3 regions of the Streptomyces sp. NPDC087901 genome follow, and region 2 is predicted to be linked to each of the others. Evidence: riboswitches for the same ligand, from Rfam matches in the RefSeq annotation. Region 2 holds a riboswitch; each other region holds the start of a gene.
What was found. Region 2 has a riboswitch for thiamine pyrophosphate ahead of thiO (glycine oxidase ThiO). Riboswitches for the same ligand answer to the same signal wherever they lie in the genome.
Positions count from the first base shown of each region.

Region 1: it holds a riboswitch for thiamine pyrophosphate, as region 2 does, so the genes downstream of both, thiC (phosphomethylpyrimidine synthase ThiC) here and thiO (glycine oxidase ThiO) in region 2, are expected to answer to the same signal.
Region 3: it holds a riboswitch for thiamine pyrophosphate, as region 2 does, so the genes downstream of both, ACIOEW_RS21610 (thiamine ABC transporter substrate binding subunit) here and thiO (glycine oxidase ThiO) in region 2, are expected to answer to the same signal.

Region 1 covers NZ_JBIUUC010000004.1:181,521-187,636, forward strand. Annotated here, with positions in the region: gene ACIOEW_RS14535 (hypothetical protein) at 1-448, shown strand, start outside; gene thiC (phosphomethylpyrimidine synthase ThiC) at 552-2,327, opposite strand; TPP riboswitch at 2,320-2,453, opposite strand; gene ACIOEW_RS14545 (YibE/F family protein) at 2,525-3,856, shown strand; gene ACIOEW_RS14550 (SsgA family sporulation/cell division regulator) at 3,937-4,374, opposite strand; gene ACIOEW_RS14555 (IclR family transcriptional regulator) at 4,476-5,246, opposite strand; gene ACIOEW_RS14560 (DUF5326 family protein) at 5,488-5,703, opposite strand; gene ACIOEW_RS14565 (cupin domain-containing protein) at 5,823-6,116, opposite strand, start outside.
Region 2 covers NZ_JBIUUC010000001.1:987,327-993,442, reverse strand. Annotated here, with positions in the region: gene thiE (thiamine phosphate synthase) at 1-155, opposite strand, end outside; gene ACIOEW_RS04415 (Rv2175c family DNA-binding protein) at 255-620, opposite strand; gene ACIOEW_RS04410 (FAD-dependent oxidoreductase) at 690-1,871, opposite strand; TPP riboswitch at 2,086-2,198, shown strand; gene thiO (glycine oxidase ThiO) at 2,196-3,377, shown strand; gene thiS (sulfur carrier protein ThiS) at 3,374-3,592, shown strand; gene ACIOEW_RS04395 (thiazole synthase) at 3,595-4,389, shown strand; gene pknB (Stk1 family PASTA domain-containing Ser/Thr kinase) at 4,562-6,116, shown strand, end outside.
Region 3 covers NZ_JBIUUC010000006.1:307,392-313,507, forward strand. Annotated here, with positions in the region: gene ACIOEW_RS21600 (phosphatidate cytidylyltransferase) at 1-628, shown strand, start outside; gene rlmN (23S rRNA (adenine(2503)-C(2))-methyltransferase RlmN) at 733-1,839, shown strand; TPP riboswitch at 1,881-1,997, shown strand; gene ACIOEW_RS21610 (thiamine ABC transporter substrate binding subunit) at 2,078-3,181, shown strand; gene ACIOEW_RS21615 (ABC transporter permease) at 3,268-4,881, shown strand; gene ACIOEW_RS21620 (ABC transporter ATP-binding protein) at 4,884-5,909, shown strand; gene ACIOEW_RS21625 (Rossmann fold nucleotide-binding protein) at 5,921-6,116, opposite strand, start outside.

The DNA of each region.
Region 1 (6,116 bases), on a different contig from region 2:
CATCCTCAAGGCGCTCGACCCGCCTCCCTCGTTCGCGCGCAGCATGGTCGGCGCGGGCTGGTTCTTCGCGGCGGCGACCGCGGCCGCCATCCTCGTAGCCGCCGTCGCCCTCCTCATCACGGCCTTGCGCAACGGCTCGACATCGGTGGCCGCCGAGGAACAGGGCGAGGAACTGCCGGAGGATGTGGCACGAGCCAGGGAGGCCTGGCGCCACGCCCTGCTGGAACGCGGCATCCTGCCGTTCCTGCGGGACGCGCTCGCCGACCCCGGGGCCGCCCCGGCCGCGCGCATCCCGCACCGCTCGGCCAACCGCATCCCGAAGATCGGCTACAGCAGGCCGGACTTCTCCAGTCCGGACGACGGTCCCGCCGCCGCGCCCCGCCCGACGTTCACCAGTCCGGACTTCACCAGCCCCGACTTCGGCGGCCCGGAACACGAGCTGGACTGACGGCCCCGCACCCGGGAAGACCCGTCACCGACCCCGGGTGTCCCGGGCCCGGACAGCAGGGCGCGGGGCCGTTCGCGCCCTGCTCGGTTACGCCCGCCAGGCCCTAGTCCGCGATGGGCAGATAGACCCGGTTGCCCGCCGCCGCGAACTCCTTGGACTTCTCCGTCATCCCCTCCTCGATCTCCGCCTGCGAACCTCCGTGCTCACGCCGGATGTCCTGGGAGATCTTCATCGAGCAGAACTTCGGGCCGCACATCGAGCAGAAGTGCGCCGTCTTCGCCGGCTCGGCAGGCAGCGTCTCGTCGTGGAACTCCCTTGCCGTGTCCGGGTCGAGGGCCAGGTTGAACTGATCCTCCCAGCGGAACTCGAACCGGGCGTCCGACAACGCGTCATCCCAGTCCTGCGCTCCCGGATGCCCCTTGGCCAGGTCCGCCGCATGGGCCGCGATCTTGTAGGTGATGACCCCGGTCTTCACGTCGTCACGGTTGGGCAGACCGAGGTGCTCCTTGGGCGTCACGTAGCAGAGCATCGCCGTCCCCCACCAGGCGATCATCGCGGCTCCGATACCCGAGGTGATGTGGTCGTACGCCGGAGCCACATCGGTCGTCAGCGGGCCGAGCGTGTAGAACGGCGCCTCCTCGCAGATCTCCTGCTGGAGGTCGATGTTCTCCTTGATCTTGTGCATCGGTACGTGCCCCGGGCCCTCGATCATGGTCTGGACACCGAACCGCTTCGCGACGGTGTTCAGTTCGCCGAGCGTACGCAGCTCCGCGAACTGCGCCTCGTCGTTGGCGTCCGCGATCGAACCGGGCCGCAGCCCGTCGCCCAGGGAGTACGTCACGTCGTACGAGGCGAGGATCTCGCAGAGCTCCTCGAAGTTCTCGTAGAGGAACGACTCCTTGTGGTGCGCGAGGCACCACGCCGCCATGATCGAGCCGCCCCGGGAGACGATGCCGGTCTTGCGACGGGCCGTCAGCGGCACGTACGGCAGGCGCACGCCGGCGTGAACCGTCATGTAGTCGACACCCTGTTCGGCCTGCTCGATGACGGTGTCCTTGTAGATCTCCCAGGTCAGCTCCTCCGCCCTGCCGTCGACCTTCTCCAGGGCCTGGTAGAGCGGAACGGTGCCGATCGGAACGGGGGAGTTGCGAAGAACCCACTCACGGGTGGTGTGGATGTTGCGGCCGGTGGACAGATCCATGACTGTGTCGGCGCCCCACTTGGTCGCCCAGGTCATCTTGTCCACCTCCTCCTCGATGGAGGACGAGACCGCGGAGTTGCCGATGTTGGCGTTCACCTTCACCAGGAACCGCTTGCCGATGATCATCGGCTCGATCTCCGGGTGGTTGACGTTGGCCGGCAGAACGGCCCGGCCGGCCGCGATCTCGTCGCGCACCACCTCGGGCTCGACGTTCTCCCGGATCGCGACGTACTCCATCTCCGGGGTGACCTCGCCCCGGCGGGCGTACGCGAGCTGGGTGACGGGCCGGCCGTCCCGGCTGCGCCGTGGCTGGCGGGGGCGACCGGGGAAGACCGCGTCCAGGTTGCGCAGTCCCCCACGCGGTGAGGTGTGCTTGAGCCCGTCGTCCTCGGGGCGCACGGGACGTCCCGTGTACTCCTCGGTGTCGCCGCGGGCGATGATCCAGTTCTCCCGCAGAGGTGCCAGTCCGCGGCGGACATCAGTCTCCGTCGATGGATCGGTGTACGGCCCCGACGTGTCGTACAGCGTCACGTCCCTGCCGTTGGTGAGGTGCACCTGACGGACCGGCACCCGGAGGTCCGGGCGTGAGCCCTGGACGTATCCCTTGTGCCATCCGATGGACTTCCCGGCCTCGTCGTTCTGGTTCGAGGCAGGCGTGCGTGCGTCCGATGTGGTCATGAGACCTACTCCCTACGCCGGCATTACCCGGTAACAGGTTCGGCGGTCGGCGCAGCCTGTCCCGTACGGACGTACGGAGATCAGCGCCCTCTCAGCCCGGTGCTCCGAGCTCCCGCGTGTGCAAAGGTGCCACCACGCTAGCGCCCCCATGGGCAAGCTGAACAGAGGACCCCTTCCCTTCTTGCGATGATCGCCCGGTGACGTCCCCTCATAACGACTCCGAACCGCAGGGCCATCAGCACGCGCACTCGCACAGCCACGGCCCCGCCGCTCCCGTCTCCGGCCATCTGCGCAAGGTGATCGCCGCCGTGCTGATCCCGTTCGCGGCCGCGGTCGTCGTCGGGCTCGTGGTCCTCTGGCCCGGTGGTGCGCCGGCGCACGAGCGCACAGGTGTCGGTTTCGACCGGCAGACCCAGCAGGGCAAGGTGGCGAACGTCGGCAAGGTCGACTGCGCGGACGTGAACGCCTCGCAGATCCCGGTCAGCAGTGAGACATCGCCGCCTACGGGCGAGCCGGCCGGCGGCGATCGCCTCTGCGAGAAGGCCACCGTCGAGGTGACGAGCGGCCAGGACAAAGGCCGCACATTCATTGAGGTCGTCCAGCCGGACGCGCCCCGACAACTACGGAAGGGACAGGGGGTGGTGGTCGCGCACGCCCCCGACGCACCCCACGATCTCCAGTACTCCGTGACCGATGTGAACCGGAAGTTCCCGTTGCTGCTGCTGGCCGGGATCTTCGCCCTGGTCGTGGTGGCCGTGGGCAGAATGCGCGGGGTCATGGCGCTGGTGGCGCTCGCCCTGTCGTTCGCCGTCCTGACCCTGTTCATCCTTCCGGCCATCCTGCAGGGCTCGAACCCGCTGGTCGTGGCAGTCGTCGGGGCCGGCGCCATCATGCTGATCGCGCTCTACATCTGCCACGGGCTGACCGCCCGCACCTCGGTCGCCGTCATCGGCACCCTGATCTCACTGCTGCTGATCGGTCTGCTCGGCTCGCTCTTCATCGGCTGGGCGAGCCTGAGCGGGAACACCGACGACAACACCGGCCTCATCCACGGCCTGTATCCGCACATCGACATGAGCGGACTGCTGCTGGCCGGCGTCATCATCGGTTCCCTGGGAGTGCTCGACGACGTGACGGTCACCCAGACCTCGGCGGTCTGGGAACTTCACCAGGCGGACCCGACGATGAGTGCGAAGGAGCTCTACCGGGCAGGGATCAGAATCGGGCGCGACCACATCGCCTCGGTGGTCAACACCCTGGTGCTCGCCTATGCGGGCGCCGCGCTTCCACTCCTGCTGCTGTTCTCGATCGCCCAGAGCAGCATGGGGACGGTGGCCAACAGCGAGCTGGTGGCGGAGGAGATCGTGCGCACACTGATCGGCTCGATCGGACTGGTCGCCTCGGTGCCGGTGACCACCGCGCTCGCGGCGCTGGTCGTCTCCGCGGACCGCACCGGGCTCGCCGCGGATTCCGGTGCTCCGGCACCCGTACGGAGCGGCAGGGGACGTCGTCGTCGGGCGAAGGCCTGAGTGCCCGGACACGGAGAGCGATTCACCCGTTCGGCAGGTGTGCTGTTCGACCGGCATACGGGCCATGGGCACGGCCCTCGTCAGCCGGCGTTCTGTTCCTCGGCCAGAATCCGCCCCAGCGCTTCTTCCAGATTGCCCTCGAAGTCACCCAGCGTGCACTCCTGCCCGAGCGGCACGAGCTTGTCCGTCCGGTCGAGAAACGCCACGAGAGGCGCCGTGCCGGCCCGGAACAGCGCACGGTCAGCCCCCACCTGGAGCCGGATGTGGACGTCGGACAGCCCTTCGGGCTCCGTCGGCCCGATGTGCACATCGCCGTCACCACTGGGGCTGTTGAGACCGTCGAGCAGCAGCTCACGGCCGAAAGCCCAGGTGACGGGGGCGTCGCCGGGCAGATGGAAGGTCATCCGGATCGCGTACGGATCGCACACTTCGTACCGGAGCTCCACCGGGATCCGGAAAGAGAGCTCCTCGGAAACGAGGAAGCTCATCATGACCTCAGCTTGAACCGACTCGCGCATCGTTCAACCCCGCAGTAGATGAATCTGGCCAGGAATGATCCCCCATGGCCCTATTGACGCCATCGTGGTGCACCCGATAGCAGATCACAAGGAGTGATTTTTCAGATACTGATAGAGAACACGAACGAACGCAAGAGGCTGGCCACTTCGCCACGTAGTCGTTCGACTGCGGGGAGCAACCGTTCTGACTGGTCGAGGGGGACCGAAATGGCCATCGCGGCGGCCGTGAATCCGGCCGTGATCGGGATGGCCGCGCAGACCGTCCCGAGGGCGTATTCCTGCCGTTCGATGACAGGTTCCATACGCTCGACCGACCGCAGCCGCTCAAGAAGTGCCGGGCGGTCGCGCACGGAGTAGCGCGTCAGCGGCCGTACCGGATGCCGGTCCAGGTGGTCCTCGCGGGCCTGCTCGTCGAGCTGACTCAGCAGACACTGGCCGATCGCATGTGCATGCCCCGTCTCGCCGAAGGCTGCCCACTCCTCCACCGCCGGCGCAGCGGGGGTGTCCGCGACCGCGACGAGTTCGATCTCACCGTCGCGGTAGACGGCGCAGTACACCGGGGCACCGATGATGTCCCGCCACCGCCCCAGGGACTGGGTCATTCTGCTGCGACGATTCTGCAGTGCGCCGTCGTCCACCAGCCGCTCCGCGGCGGCGCCGAAGAGGAAGACGCCGTTCTCCCTGCGCAGATATCCCTCGTGTGTCAGGGTGCGCAGCAGGTGGTAGGCGGTGGGAAGGGGGAGTCCCGCTTCCCGTGCCAGCTGTTTGGCCGGAGCCCCGTCGCGATGGGTGCCCACAGCCTCCAGCAGCCTCAGCGCCCGCTGAACCGATCCGATCAGCGTCGGAACAGCGGTAGTCGATGCCGTGGTCAACGGTCACCCCCAGGCGTGGTGACGGGCGGTCAGCCCGCCCGTGGGGGCCGCCCCCACAGATCTGCCGCAGGCCTGGGGTCCAGAAGGCCGGATGCCGTACAAACCACTGGTCAGGGTGGCGACTGACGGTGTTTTCCCAGGTGGCGGCAGCGGACTGCCACTGTATCGGGAGCATCCGGACCGGGTGCCGTTTCACCTTCCGCTTAGCTCAGCTGGGCTAACCGTACGGTCGGCCGTGCGGTTACCAGTCGCTTCGCGAGGAGGACGACATGAACTTCCGTACGACGAAGACGAGCCCGCCGACCAGGATCGCGACGAGCAGGATCTTGAACAGCAGCCAGATCACGAAACCGACGATGCTGGCGATCAGGCCACCGAACACGACGATCGCGATGACAGGCACCGCGATCCACTTCACCCACCAGGGCATCCCCGCGAATATCTCCCGCACGGCCATCGTCCTTACCTCGTCTCTGTGAGTTCCTGCTTCGATGCTAGAGGCGCGGGGGCGGGCTGCGGGGCTCCGGAGCCCTTGAACTCCCCTGATCCATCCCCTAGGGATCCCCGAGGTGCGGCTCAGCCCTCGGGCGGCGAGAAGACCACCATCACCCGCAGGTCCTCGGTGATGTGGTGGAACTTGTGGGCCGCGCCGGCAGGTACATACACGACACTTCCTCTGCCCACCTGCGTCGTTTCCATGCCCACGGTGATCGAAGCGCGCCCGCTGACGACGAAGTAGACCTCGTCCTGGTTGTGAGGCTGCTGCGGGTCGAGTTCACCGGCGTCCAGGGCGTACAGACCGACAGACATGTTCCGTTCGCGGACGAACTGGAGGTAGGCGCCGTCGTTTGCGGCCCGTTCCGCCTCCAG
Region 2 (6,116 bases):
TCGGCCGCCTCCATGCCCTTGTCGCGCAGCTGGATGATGTCCACGCCACTGGAGAGGACCGCGTCGAGGAACGCGGGAAGGTCACCCTGGCGCCGGCGGGCGTCCGTGCACAGGTAGAGCCGGGCGTCGGACAGCAGCGCGCGAGGCGTGGACATGGTGCGGTTCCCCCCGGGGAAGGCGATGGCGGTGGTTCGGTGGCGCCGCGCGGGACGCGGGCCGCGTCGTGCGGCCCGCGTCCCCCGTGCGGCTGTCGGTCAGACGGCGAGCGCCTGGGCGCGGCGCTTCACCTCCGTGCCGCGATTCTCACTCAGCGCCTGCGCGGGCGTGCCCGGCAGGCTCGGGTCGGGGGTGAAGAGCCATTCCAGCATCTCCGCGTCGGAGTAGCCGTCGTCCCTCAGGAGCGTCAGGGTCCCCGAAAGGCCCTTGACCACCTTGTCGCCGTCGATGAAGGCGGCAGGCACCTGAAGCGCACGGTTCTCACCACGTCGTAGGGCAATGAGCTGACCGTCCTTGACCAGCTGGCGCACGCGTGTCACCTCGACACCGAACATTTCGGCGATGTCGGGAAGGTGGAGCCAGGCAGGGACGAGAGCATCGATCTTTGCGTCAATCTCGGTCACGGGGACAAGCGTGCCATCCCGGACCGGCAGTCGGTACCCGGGCCGCCCGTACGGGGGCCGGACGCGCCGTCAGAGCGTGGCCGATTTCAGGGGCACGGAGGGGTCGGCGACCCGCTCCGGGGCGAGCTCCGCCCCCGATTCGACGAGTTTGCGCCCCTGCGCCAGATCGCGCGGACGGCCGACCGCCAGTACGGCGACGAGCGCCCCGGCGCGCAGCCAGCACACCGTCCACGCGGGTTCGGCCGGATCGCCTCGCCACACCAGGGTGTCGGCCCCCGCGTGGTGGCCCGCGTACTGGACGAAGCGGCCGAACTGCTCGGACCAGAAGTAGGGCACGGGGTCGTAGACCGGGAGCTGCCCGTCGCCCTCCGGGGTGGCGGCGGTGACGGCGGCGGCGACGGTCCGCGGCCCCTGGAGGGCGTTGTCCCAGTGGTGGACGAGCAGCCGCTCACCGTACCTGGCCGAGGGGAAGGAGGCGCAGTCCCCGACCGCGTACACATCGGGGAGCGAGGTGCGCAGGGACGCGTCCGCGGTCACCGATCCGTCCGGGCCGAGCTCGATCCCCGATCCGGCCAGCCAGCCGGTCGCGGGCCGGGCGCCGATGCCGACGACGACCGCGTCCGCCGGGATCTCACGGCCGTCCGCCAGGACCACGTGACCGGCTTCGATGCGGTCGACCCGGGCACCGGTGACGAGTGCGGCGCCGCTCTCGGCGTACCAGCCGGTCATGGGGGCCGCCACCTCTGCGGGCAGCGCGCCGGCGAGCGGGCGTCCGGCCGCCTCGACGACGGTGACCGCGCAGCCGGCCGCGCGGGCCGCGGTGGCGAACTCGGCGCCGATCCAGCCCGCGCCGACGACCACGACATCGTGCCGCTGTTCGAGGACCGGGCGCAGCCGCGCGGCGTCGTCCAGCGTGCGCAGGAGGTGGACGCCCGGGACGCCCTCGGTGCCGGGCAGCATCAGGGGCTCGGCGCCGGTGGCGACAACCAGGACGTCGTAGGGGACGGGCCCGTCCGGGGTGTCCAGTTCGTGGTCGCCCGCGCGCAGCGCGGTCACGTCGAGGCCGAGCCTCAGGGTGATGTCCAGCGCCTCGAAGTCGATGTCGAAGGCCGAGTCCTCGGCCTTGCCGAGAAGGACCGCCTTCGACAGCGGGGGCCGGTCGTACGGCTGGTGCGGTTCGGCGCCGATCAGCGTGACGGGGCCGGTGAAGCCCTGTTCTCGCAGGGCCACCGCGGTCTGTACGCCCGCCATGCCCGCTCCGGCGATCACGACGCGGCGGCTCTGCCGCGGCTCTGTCTGCTGTTGTCCGGTCTGCTCGTCCACCCTTCCACCTTAAGCAACTGACGGTCCGTCAGGAAGGTGCTTCCCGGTTCGCCGCCACCGGACCACCGCGCCCCTTCCCCCGTTCACGGCACCACCGGCTCCCCTTGCCGGGGGCGCGGGGCAGGGGTTTAGGGTAGCCGTGCACATCACTCGCGGGAGCCCGGTCGTACCGGGCTGAGAGGGAGGCTGGACGGCCTTCGACCGTACGAACCTGATCCGGGTCATGCCGGCGAAGGGAGGGGCTGGACGCCCATGCGCACACACCGTACGAACGGGTCCGACGTCCTCGTCATCGGGGGCGGCATCATCGGCCTGGTGACCGCCTGGCGGGCCGCGCAGCGCGGCCTGGCCACCGCCGTCGTCGATCCCGAACCGGGCGGCGGCGCAGCCCAGGTCGCGGCGGGGATGCTGGCCGCCGTCACCGAACTCCACTACGGCGAGGAGATGCTGCTCGGTCTCAACGTCGCCTCCGCCGCGCGCTATCCGGCGTTCGCGGCCGAACTGGAGGCGGCGAGCGGACAGGACATCGGCTTTCGCACCTGCGGCACCCTGGCCGTCGCACTGGACGCCGACGACCGCGCCCATCTGCGGGAACTCCATGCCCTGCACTGCCGCTCGGGCCTGGAGTCGGAGTGGCTCACCGGCCGGGAGTGCCGCCGCCTCGAACCGATGCTCGCACCGGGCATACGCGGCGGCCTGCGGGTCGACGGCGACCACCAGGTCGACCCGCGCCGGCTGGCCGCCGCACTGCTGACGGCGTGCGAGCGGGCCGGGGTCGTCCTCCACCGCCAACGTGCCGAGCGGCTCTCGGTCACGGGCGACCGGGCCACCGGAGCCGTACTGGCCGACGGTACGCAGCCGGAGGCCGATCAGGTGGTGCTCGCCGCGGGCAGCCTCAGCGGCCGGCTCGCAGGGGTGCCGAAGCACGTCCTGCCCCCGGTCCGCCCGGTGAAGGGCCAGGTGCTGCGGCTGACCGTGCCCACCACGTACGCACCCTTCCTCTCCCGCACCCTGCGGGCCGTGGTCCGGGGCAGCCACGTCTATCTCGTGCCCCGTGAGAACGGCGAGCTGGTCATCGGCGCCACGAGCGAGGAAATGGGCTGGGACACCACCGTCACGGCGGGCGGTGTGTACGAGCTGCTGCGCGACGCGCACGAACTGGTGCCGGGCATCACCGAACTGCCGCTCACCGAGACCCGCGCCGGTCTGCGCCCCGCCTCCCCCGACAACGCCCCGCTGCTCGGCCGCACCGCGCTGCCCGGCCTCCATCTCGCCACCGGCCACCACCGCAACGGGGTGCTGCTCACCCCCGTCACCGGGGACGCCATGGCGCAGCTGCTGGCGGACGGCGAGCTGCCCGAGGTGGCCCGCCCCTTCTCCGCCGGCCGCTTCTCGCCCGCCGCCGCCCCCGTACCTCAGGAGCAGCCCGCATGACCGAGCCCACCACCCTTTCCGTCTCCGTGAACGGCGAGGCCCTCGCCGTCGCGCCGGGCACCACCCTGGACACCCTGGTCGCCTCGCTGACCAGCGCGTCCTCGGGCGTCGCGGCCGCCCTGAACGAGACCGTCGTGCCGCGCGGCCAGTGGCCCGCTGCCGCGCTCACCGACGGCGACCGGGTCGAGGTCCTCACCGCGGTCCAGGGAGGCTGACCATGTCCGACGACGTCTTCACCCTCGGCGGCACCGTCCTCGGCTCCCGGCTGATCATGGGAACGGGCGGGGCGCCCAGCCTGGACGTGCTGGAGCGGTCCCTGACCGCCTCGGGCACCGGGCTGACGACCGTGGCGATGCGCCGGCTCGACCCGACCGTGCGGGGCTCCGTGCTCTCCGTACTGGAGAAGCTCTCCATCCGCGTGCTGCCGAACACGGCGGGCTGCTTCACGGCGGGCGAGGCCGTGCTCACCGCCCGGCTCGCCCGCGAGGCGCTCGGCACCGACTGGGTCAAGCTGGAGGTGGTGGCGGACGAGCGCACCCTGCTGCCCGACCCCATCGAGCTGCTGGACGCCGCGGAGACGCTGGTGGACGACGGCTTCACCGTGCTGCCGTACACGAACGACGACCCGGTGCTGGCCCGGAAGCTCGAGGACGTGGGCTGTGCGGCGATCATGCCGCTCGGCTCCCCCATCGGCTCCGGTCTGGGCATCCGGAACCCGCACAACTTCCAGCTGATCGTCGAGCAGGCGCGGGTCCCGGTGATCCTGGACGCGGGCGCCGGCACGGCGTCGGACGCGGCGCTCGCCATGGAACTGGGATGTGCGGCCGTGATGCTGGCGTCGGCGGTGACCCGGGCCCAGGAACCCGAGCTGATGGCCGCGGCGATGCGCCACGCGGTGGAGGGCGGGCGGCTCGCGTACCGCGCGGGGCGGATTCCCCGCCGCCACTTCGCCGAGGCGTCGTCGCCGACGGAGGGGCGGGCGGTGCTGGATCCGGAGCGCCCGGCGTTCTGAGTCCGGAGGCCCGGCCGGTGCGTGAGGCGGATCTCATGTCCCTGCCACAGCATGCTCCGGCCCCGTGCCACGGCGGCGGATCGCATGTCCCTGTCACGGCTCGGCTGCAGTTGGGCCCCGGGATCGCCCCGGCCAGTCGGCCGTGTCCGTGGTGGCTCGTAGACTCGCCTGCGTGGATACGACCCTCCAGGACCCTCTCGTCGGGCAGCTGCTCGACGGCCGCTACCGCGTCGATGCCCGCATCGCCGTGGGCGGCATGGCCACGGTCTACCGGGCCATGGACACCCGGCTCGACCGGGTGCTCGCCCTCAAGGTGATGCATCCGGCGCTCGCGACCGACGCCTCGTTCGTCGAGCGCTTCATCCGCGAGGCCAAGTCGGTGGCCCGGCTCGCGCACCCCAACGTGGTCGCGGTCTTCGACCAGGGCGCCCATGCGCAGTACGTCTACCTCGCGATGGAGTACGTCGCGGGGTGCACGCTGCGCGACGTACTGCGCGAGCGGGGCGCTCTGCAGCCGCGGGCCGCGCTGGACATCCTGGAGCCGGTGCTCGCCGCCCTGGGGGCCGCACACCGGGCGGGCTTCGTCCACCGGGACATGAAGCCGGAGAACGTGCTGATAGGCGACGACGGCCGGGTCAAGGTCGCCGACTTCGGCCTGGTCCGGGCCGTGGGCTCGGTCACGAACACCACCGGGTCCATCCTGGGCACCGTCTCCTATCTCGCCCCCGAGCAGATCGAGCACGGCACCGCGGACACCCGCGCCGATGTGTACGCGTGCGGCGTCGTGCTGTACGAGATGCTCACGGGCACCAAGCCGCACACCGGGGAATCCGCCGCCCAGGTCATCTACCAGCACCTCAACGAGGACGTCCCGGCCCCCTCCGCCGTCGTCCCCGGTCTCGCGGCCGAGCTCGACGAGCTGGTGGCGAGCGCCACCGCCCGTGACCCCGGGATCCGGCCGTTCGACGCGGTGGCGCTGCTCGCCGAGTCCCGCCGGGCCCGGTCCGGCCTCACCGACGCACAGCTCGACGCCGTGCCGCCGCAGGCCCTGGCCGAGGTGCACGACGACGCCGAGGACCGCACGAGCGTGATCCCCCGGGTGCTGCCGCCGGGCCAGGGCACCGCCCACCACACCAGCCGGCTCGAAATGCCCCCGCAGCTGCCCCCGCAGCCGCCGGGCCGCCGCGCGGGGCTCCGCGGGACGCCGCGGCGCGGTGTCATCGCTGCAGTCCTCGCCGTGCTCCTGGTCCTGGGGGTCGGCGGTGGCGTCTGGTACATCAACTCCGGACAGTTCACCCGGGTCCCCTCGCTGCTGGGCCAGAGCGAGAAGGCGGCCAAGGAGAGGCTCTCGAAGGCCGATCTCGAACTCAAGGGCGTGCGGAGGGCCTACAGCGACACCGTCGACCGCGGCAAGGTGATCAGCAGCGACCCGAAGTCGGGTGCCCGCATCCGGGGCAATGACTCGGTGGCGCTGGTCGTCTCGCGCGGTCCCGAGATCGTGACGGTGCCCGATGTCCAGGGCTTCAGGCTCTCCGAGGCCAGACGTCAGCTCGAGAAGAAGGGCCTCGTGCCCGGCATGACCACCAAGGAGTTCAGCGAGGACGTGGCTGTCGGCGAGGTGGTGCGTACGGAACCCGAGGCGGGCGCCGAGCGCCACCCGGACTCCGCGGTCGCGATCGTCGTCTCCAAGGGCAGCCCGGTCGACGTCCCCGACGTCACCGGCCTTT
Region 3 (6,116 bases), on a different contig from region 2:
ACTCGCGATCGGTGGCGCGGCCATGGTCGTGGCCGGTTACGCGCGGGGCGCCGAGGGCGCCTGGATCGCCATGGCGCTGACCGCCCTGGCGGTGCTCGTCTGGCGGATGACCGAGCCGCCGGAGGGCTACCTCAGGGACGTCACGGCCGGAGTCTTCGCCGCGTTCTACGTGCCGTTCCTGGCGACCTTCGTGGCCATGCTCCTGACCGCCGACGACGGACCCCAGCGGGTTCTGACCTTCCTGCTGCTGACCGTGGTCAGCGACACGGGTGCGTACGCCGTCGGCTGGCGGTTCGGCAAGAACAAGCTGGCACCGCGCATCAGCCCCGGAAAGACCCGCGAGGGCCTGTTCGGAGCCGTGGCCTTCGCGATGGTGGCCGGAGCGCTGTGCATGCAGTTCATGATCGACGACGGCACCTGGTGGCAGGGGCTGCTGCTCGGCCTCGCGGTCGCTGCCAGCGCCACCCTGGGCGACCTGGGCGAGTCCATGATCAAGAGAGATCTCGGGATCAAGGACATGGGCACGCTGCTGCCCGGGCACGGCGGCATCATGGACCGGCTCGACTCGCTCCTGCCGACCGCGCCGGTGGTCTGGCTGCTCCTGGTGATTTTCGTCGGCTCCGGCTGACAAGCGAGCGGGTCACCGCTTCTGACCTGCTGTTTTACGAGTGAGGGTCCGTTGTCCACAGGGCGGCGGGCCCTCACTGTTCTGTCTGCGACACTGGATGAACCATGCCTAAGCCCGGAGAACTCACTTTCGTCGCGCCCCGCGGAGCCAAGAAGCCGCCGCGGCACCTCGCCGACCTCACGCCCGCCGAGCGCAAGGAAGCCGTCGCCGCGACCGGCGAGAAGCCCTTCCGCGCCCAGCAGCTCTCGCAGCACTACTTCGCGCGGTACGCGCACGACCCGTCGGAGTGGACCAACATCCCGGCCGGATCGCGGGACAAGCTCGCCGAGGCGTTGTTCCCCGATCTGATGTCCGTGGTCCGGCACATCAGCTGCGACGACGACACCACCCGCAAGACGCTGTGGAAGCTGCACGACGGGACGCTGGTCGAGTCCGTCCTGATGCGCTACCCCGAGCGCGTCACGATGTGCATCTCCTCGCAGGCCGGCTGCGGCATGAACTGCCCGTTCTGCGCCACCGGACAGGCAGGTCTCGACCGCAACCTGTCGACCGCCGAGATCGTCCACCAGATCGTGGACGGCATGCGCGCGCTGCGCGACGGAGAGGTCCCCGGCGGCCCGGCCCGGCTCTCCAACATCGTCTTCATGGGCATGGGTGAGCCGCTCGCCAACTACAACCGTGTGGTCGGCGCGATCCGCCGGCTGACCGACCCCGAGCCCGACGGGCTGGGTCTCTCGCAGCGCGGGATCACGGTCTCCACCGTCGGTCTCGTCCCCGCGATGCTCCGTTTCGCCGACGAGGGCTTCAAGTGCCGCCTCGCCGTCTCGCTGCACGCCCCGGACGACGAGCTGCGCGACACCCTTGTGCCGGTGAACACCCGGTGGAAGGTGCGCGAGGTACTGGACGCCGCGTGGGAGTACGCGGAGAAGTCCGGCCGCCGCATCTCCATCGAGTACGCGCTGATCCGCGACATCAACGACCAGGCTTGGCGGGGCGACCGGCTGGGCCGGCTCCTCAAGGGCAAGCGGGTCCACGTCAACCTGATCCCGCTGAATCCGACGCCCGGCTCGAAGTGGACCGCCTCGCGGCCCGAGGACGAGAAGGCCTTCGTCGAGGCGATCGCCGCCCACGGGGTGCCGGTGACCGTCCGGGACACCCGCGGCCAGGAGATCGACGGGGCCTGCGGACAGCTGGCGGCATCCGAGCGCTGAGGCCGGAACCGGGCGTGTAGCCTGGGCTCGAAATCAACTTCATATTCCGACAGGGGAGCGCCACAGCGCTGAGAGTGCGGCACCAGGAACAGGTTGGCCGCAGACCCTCTGAACCTCGCCCGGGTCATTCCGGGTAGGAAGTTCGGACCTTACTCAAGCTGTTGCGCCCTGCCCGCTTCCGGTTTTCGCCGGTGCGGGCAGGGCCGCGTCTCTTCCTGGTCATCCCAGGAGGAATCACATGAACACCACCAAGAAGATCGCGGTGACGGCCGTCGCCGCCGCGCTCGGCGCGACCGCGCTCGCCGGATGCGGAAGCTCCGACGACTCGGCCGCCGGCACCGGCGGTACCAAGGGCACCGGCTCCAAGACCGTCACCCTCGTCAGCCACGATTCCTTCAACGCCTCCAAGGACGTGCTGAAGGAGTTCACCCGGGAGACCGGCTACACCGTCAAGGTGCTGAAGAGCGGGGACGCGGGCGCCGCCCTCAACCAGGAGATCCTGACCAAGGGATCGCCCCGAGGCGATGTGTTCTTCGGCGTCGACAACACCCTGCTCTCGCGCGCCCTCGACAACGGCCTGTTCACCTCGTACAAGGCGAAGGGGGTCGACCAGGTCGCGGCCGACGTTCAGCTGGACGCTTCGAAGCACCGGGTCACCCCGATCGACACCGGCGACATCTGCGTCAACTACGACAAGAAGTACTTCGCCGACAGGAAGCTCGCGCCGCCGCAGTCCTTCGACGACCTGGCGAAGCCCGCGTACAAGAACCTCCTCGTCACCGAGAACGCCGCGACCTCCTCGCCGGGCCTCGGCTTCCTCCTCGGCACCGTCGCCACCTATGGCGAGGACGGCTACCAGGACTACTGGAAGAAGCTGAAGGACAACGGCGTCAAGGTCGTCGACGGCTGGGAGCAGGCGTACAACGAGGAGTTCTCCGGCTCCGCCGGCGGCAAGAAGGCCAAGGCCGACCGGCCGCTCGTCGTCAGCTACGCCTCCAGCCCGCCCGTCGAGGTGCTGTACGCGGACCCGCAGCCGAAGACCGCCCCGACCGGGGTCGCCACCGCGACGTGCTTCCGCCAGATCGAGTTCGCCGGCCTGCTCGACGGCGCGAAGAACGAGGCGGGCGGCAAGGCCCTGCTGGACTTCCTGATCGGCAAGAAGTTCCAGGAGGACATGCCGCTCAACATGTTCGTCAGCCCGGTCACCAAGGGCGCGAAGGTGCCGGACCTCTTCACGGAGTTCGGCGCCACGGTCGACAAGCCGACGACCGTCGCCCCGGACGAGATCGCCAAGAACCGCGAGCAGTGGGTCCAGTCATGGTCCTCGCTCGTAGTGAAGTAGCGAAGACTCCCGTACGCGGACCGGGCGCGCGCGGGAAGGCCGCGCGCGCCCGGTCGCTGCGCGGGGGCGCGGTGCGGCTCGGCCTGATGGCCGTGCCCGTCGCGTTCTTCGCGCTGTTCTTCGCCTACCCCGTCGTCGCGATCGTCGGACGCGGACTCAAGGACGGTGGGGTGTGGCAGTTCGGACGGTTCGGCGAGGTGCTGAGCCGGCCGGACATCCAGGACGTCCTCTGGTTCACCCTCTGGCAGGCGCTCGCCTCGACCGCCCTGACCCTGCTGATCGCCCTGCCGGGCGCCTATGTGTTCGCCCGGTTCGACTTCCCGGGCAAGCAGCTGCTGCGGGCGATCGTGACCGTGCCGTTCGTCCTGCCGACCGTTGTCGTCGGCACCGCGTTCCTCGCGCTGCTGGGCCGCGGCGGGTTCCTCGACGAGCTGTGGGGCGTACGGCTCGACACCACGGTGTGGGCGATCCTGCTGGCCCATGTCTTCTTCAACTACGCCGTCGTCGTCCGCACCGTCGGCGGACTGTGGTCGCAGCTCGACCCGCGGCAGGAGGAGGCCGCACGGGTTCTCGGTGCGGGGCGTTTCGCCGCTTGGCGCCGTGTCACCCTTCCGGCGCTCGCCCCTGCGGTGGCCGCTGCCGCGCTGATGGTCTTCCTTTTCACCTTCACCTCCTTCGGCGTCGTCCAGATCCTCGGCGGCCCCGGGTTCTCCACGCTGGAGGTGGAGATCTACCGGCAGACCGCGCAGCTGCTGGCCCTGCCCACGGCCGCCGTCCTGACCCTGGTGCAGTTCGCCGCGGTCGGCGCCATCCTCGCCGTGCACGCCTGGACCGTACGGCGCAGGGAGACCGCGCTGAAGCTGGTCGACCCGGCGCAGACCGCCCGCAGGCCGCGCGGCGCGGGACAGTGGGCGCTTCTCGGCGGCGTGCTGCTGACCGTACTGGTACTGATTCTGCTGCCGCTCGCCGTCCTGGTGGAGCGCTCGCTCGACGTGTCCGGCGGCCACGGATTCGCGTACTACCGCGCCCTCGGATCGGCGGAGGCCAACAGCGGTACCTTCCTGGTCGCGCCGATCGAAGCGATCTGGAACTCGATGCGGTACGCCCTGGTCGCGACAGCAATCGCGCTGGTCGTCGGCGGACTGGCCGCGGCTGCCCTGACCCGGAAGGCGGGCCGGCTCGTCCGGGGCTTCGACGCGCTGCTGATGCTGCCGCTCGGGGTCTCCGCCGTCACCGTCGGCTTCGGCTTCCTGATCACCCTCGACGAACCGCCGCTGGACCTGCGGACCTCCTGGATCCTGGTGCCGCTCGCCCAGGCGCTGGTCGGAGTGCCGTTCGTCGTACGCACGATGCTGCCGGTCCTGAGAGCGGTGGACGGCCGGCTGCGCGAGGCCGCCGCGGTGCTGGGCGCCTCGCCCTTGCGGGCCTGGCGCGAGGTGGACCTGCCGCTGGTGCGCCGGGCGCTGCTGGTCGCCGCCGGCTTCGCGTTCGCCGTGTCGCTCGGTGAGTTCGGGGCCACCGTGTTCATCGCGCGGCCGGACAACCCGACGCTGCCGGTGGCCGTCGCCCGGCTCCTGGGGCGGTCCGGGGAGCTCAACTACGGACAGGCGATGGCCCTCAGCACCATTCTGATGCTCGTGTGCGCGGTGTCGCTGCTGCTCCTCGAACGTATCCGCACCGACCGATCCGGGGAGTTCTAGAGATGCTGACACTCGAATCGGCCACAGTGCGATTCGGCGAGCGGACGGCGCTGGAGGCGGTGGACCTGGAGGTCGCAGACCACGAGATCGTCTGTGTGCTGGGGCCGAGCGGCAGCGGGAAGTCGACGCTGCTGCGGGTGGTCGCCGGACTTCAGAGCCTGGACGGCGGCCGGGTGCTGCTCGACGGAGCGGACCAGGACGGGGTGCCGGTGCACCGGCGGGGGCTCGGCCTGATGTTCCAGGATCACCAGCTGTTCCCGCACCGGGACGTCGGCGCCAACGTCGCCTTCGGGCTGCGGATGCATGGCGTGAGCCGGGGTGAGCAGGAGCGCAAGGTCACCGGACTGCTCGACCTGGTGGGGCTCCCCGGCGCCGAGCGCCGCGCCGTGGCCGCGCTCTCGGGCGGCGAGCAGCAGCGCGTCGCCCTCGCCCGGGCACTCGCGCCCCGGCCGAAGCTGCTGATGCTGGACGAACCGCTCGGCCAGCTGGACCGCAGCCTGCGTGAACGCCTCGTCGTCGAACTGCGCACGCTCTTCGCCCGGTTGGGCACGACGGTGCTCGCCGTCACGCACGACCAGGGCGAGGCCTTCGCGCTGGCCGACCGGGTCGTCGTGATGCGCGACGGACGCATCGCCCAGGTGGGCACCCCCCTGGAGGTCTGGCAGCGCCCGGCCTCCGCCTTCGTCGCCCGCTTCCTCGGCTTCGACAACGTGGTGGAGGCGACGGTCACCGGCGAGGCGGCGGACACGGACTGGGGCAAGGTGCCGGTGCCGGCCGGTTCACCGCAGGGGGCCTGCGATCTGCTGGTGCGTCCGGCCGGCGTCCTGATCGGCGGCCCGCAGGACGGGCTGCGCTGCACCGTGGGCGCCCGCACCTTCCGCGGCAACCACGTCGCGGTGAAGCTGCGCCCCGAGCACGGCCCGGTCCTGGACGCGGAGTGTCCGCTGAACAGCACTCCGGACGAGGGCGCGCAGGTCGGCGTGACCTTTGCCGCGGCGGAGAGCGTCGTGCTGCCGGCCGTCTTCTGACCGGCCGCGTCCTACGTCGACGACAGTCGCGCGAGCGCCTCGGGCGCTTCCTCCACCGTGTCGACGAGTGCGATGCGCGACTCCATCGGCCGGCCCGCCGCGAGGGCCCGGAGCAGCGGCCACGCGGGTAGCTCCCGCGTCCAGTGATCACGGCCGACCAGCACCATCGGGGACGGCTCACCGCGTGACCCGTAGTAGTTCGGAGTG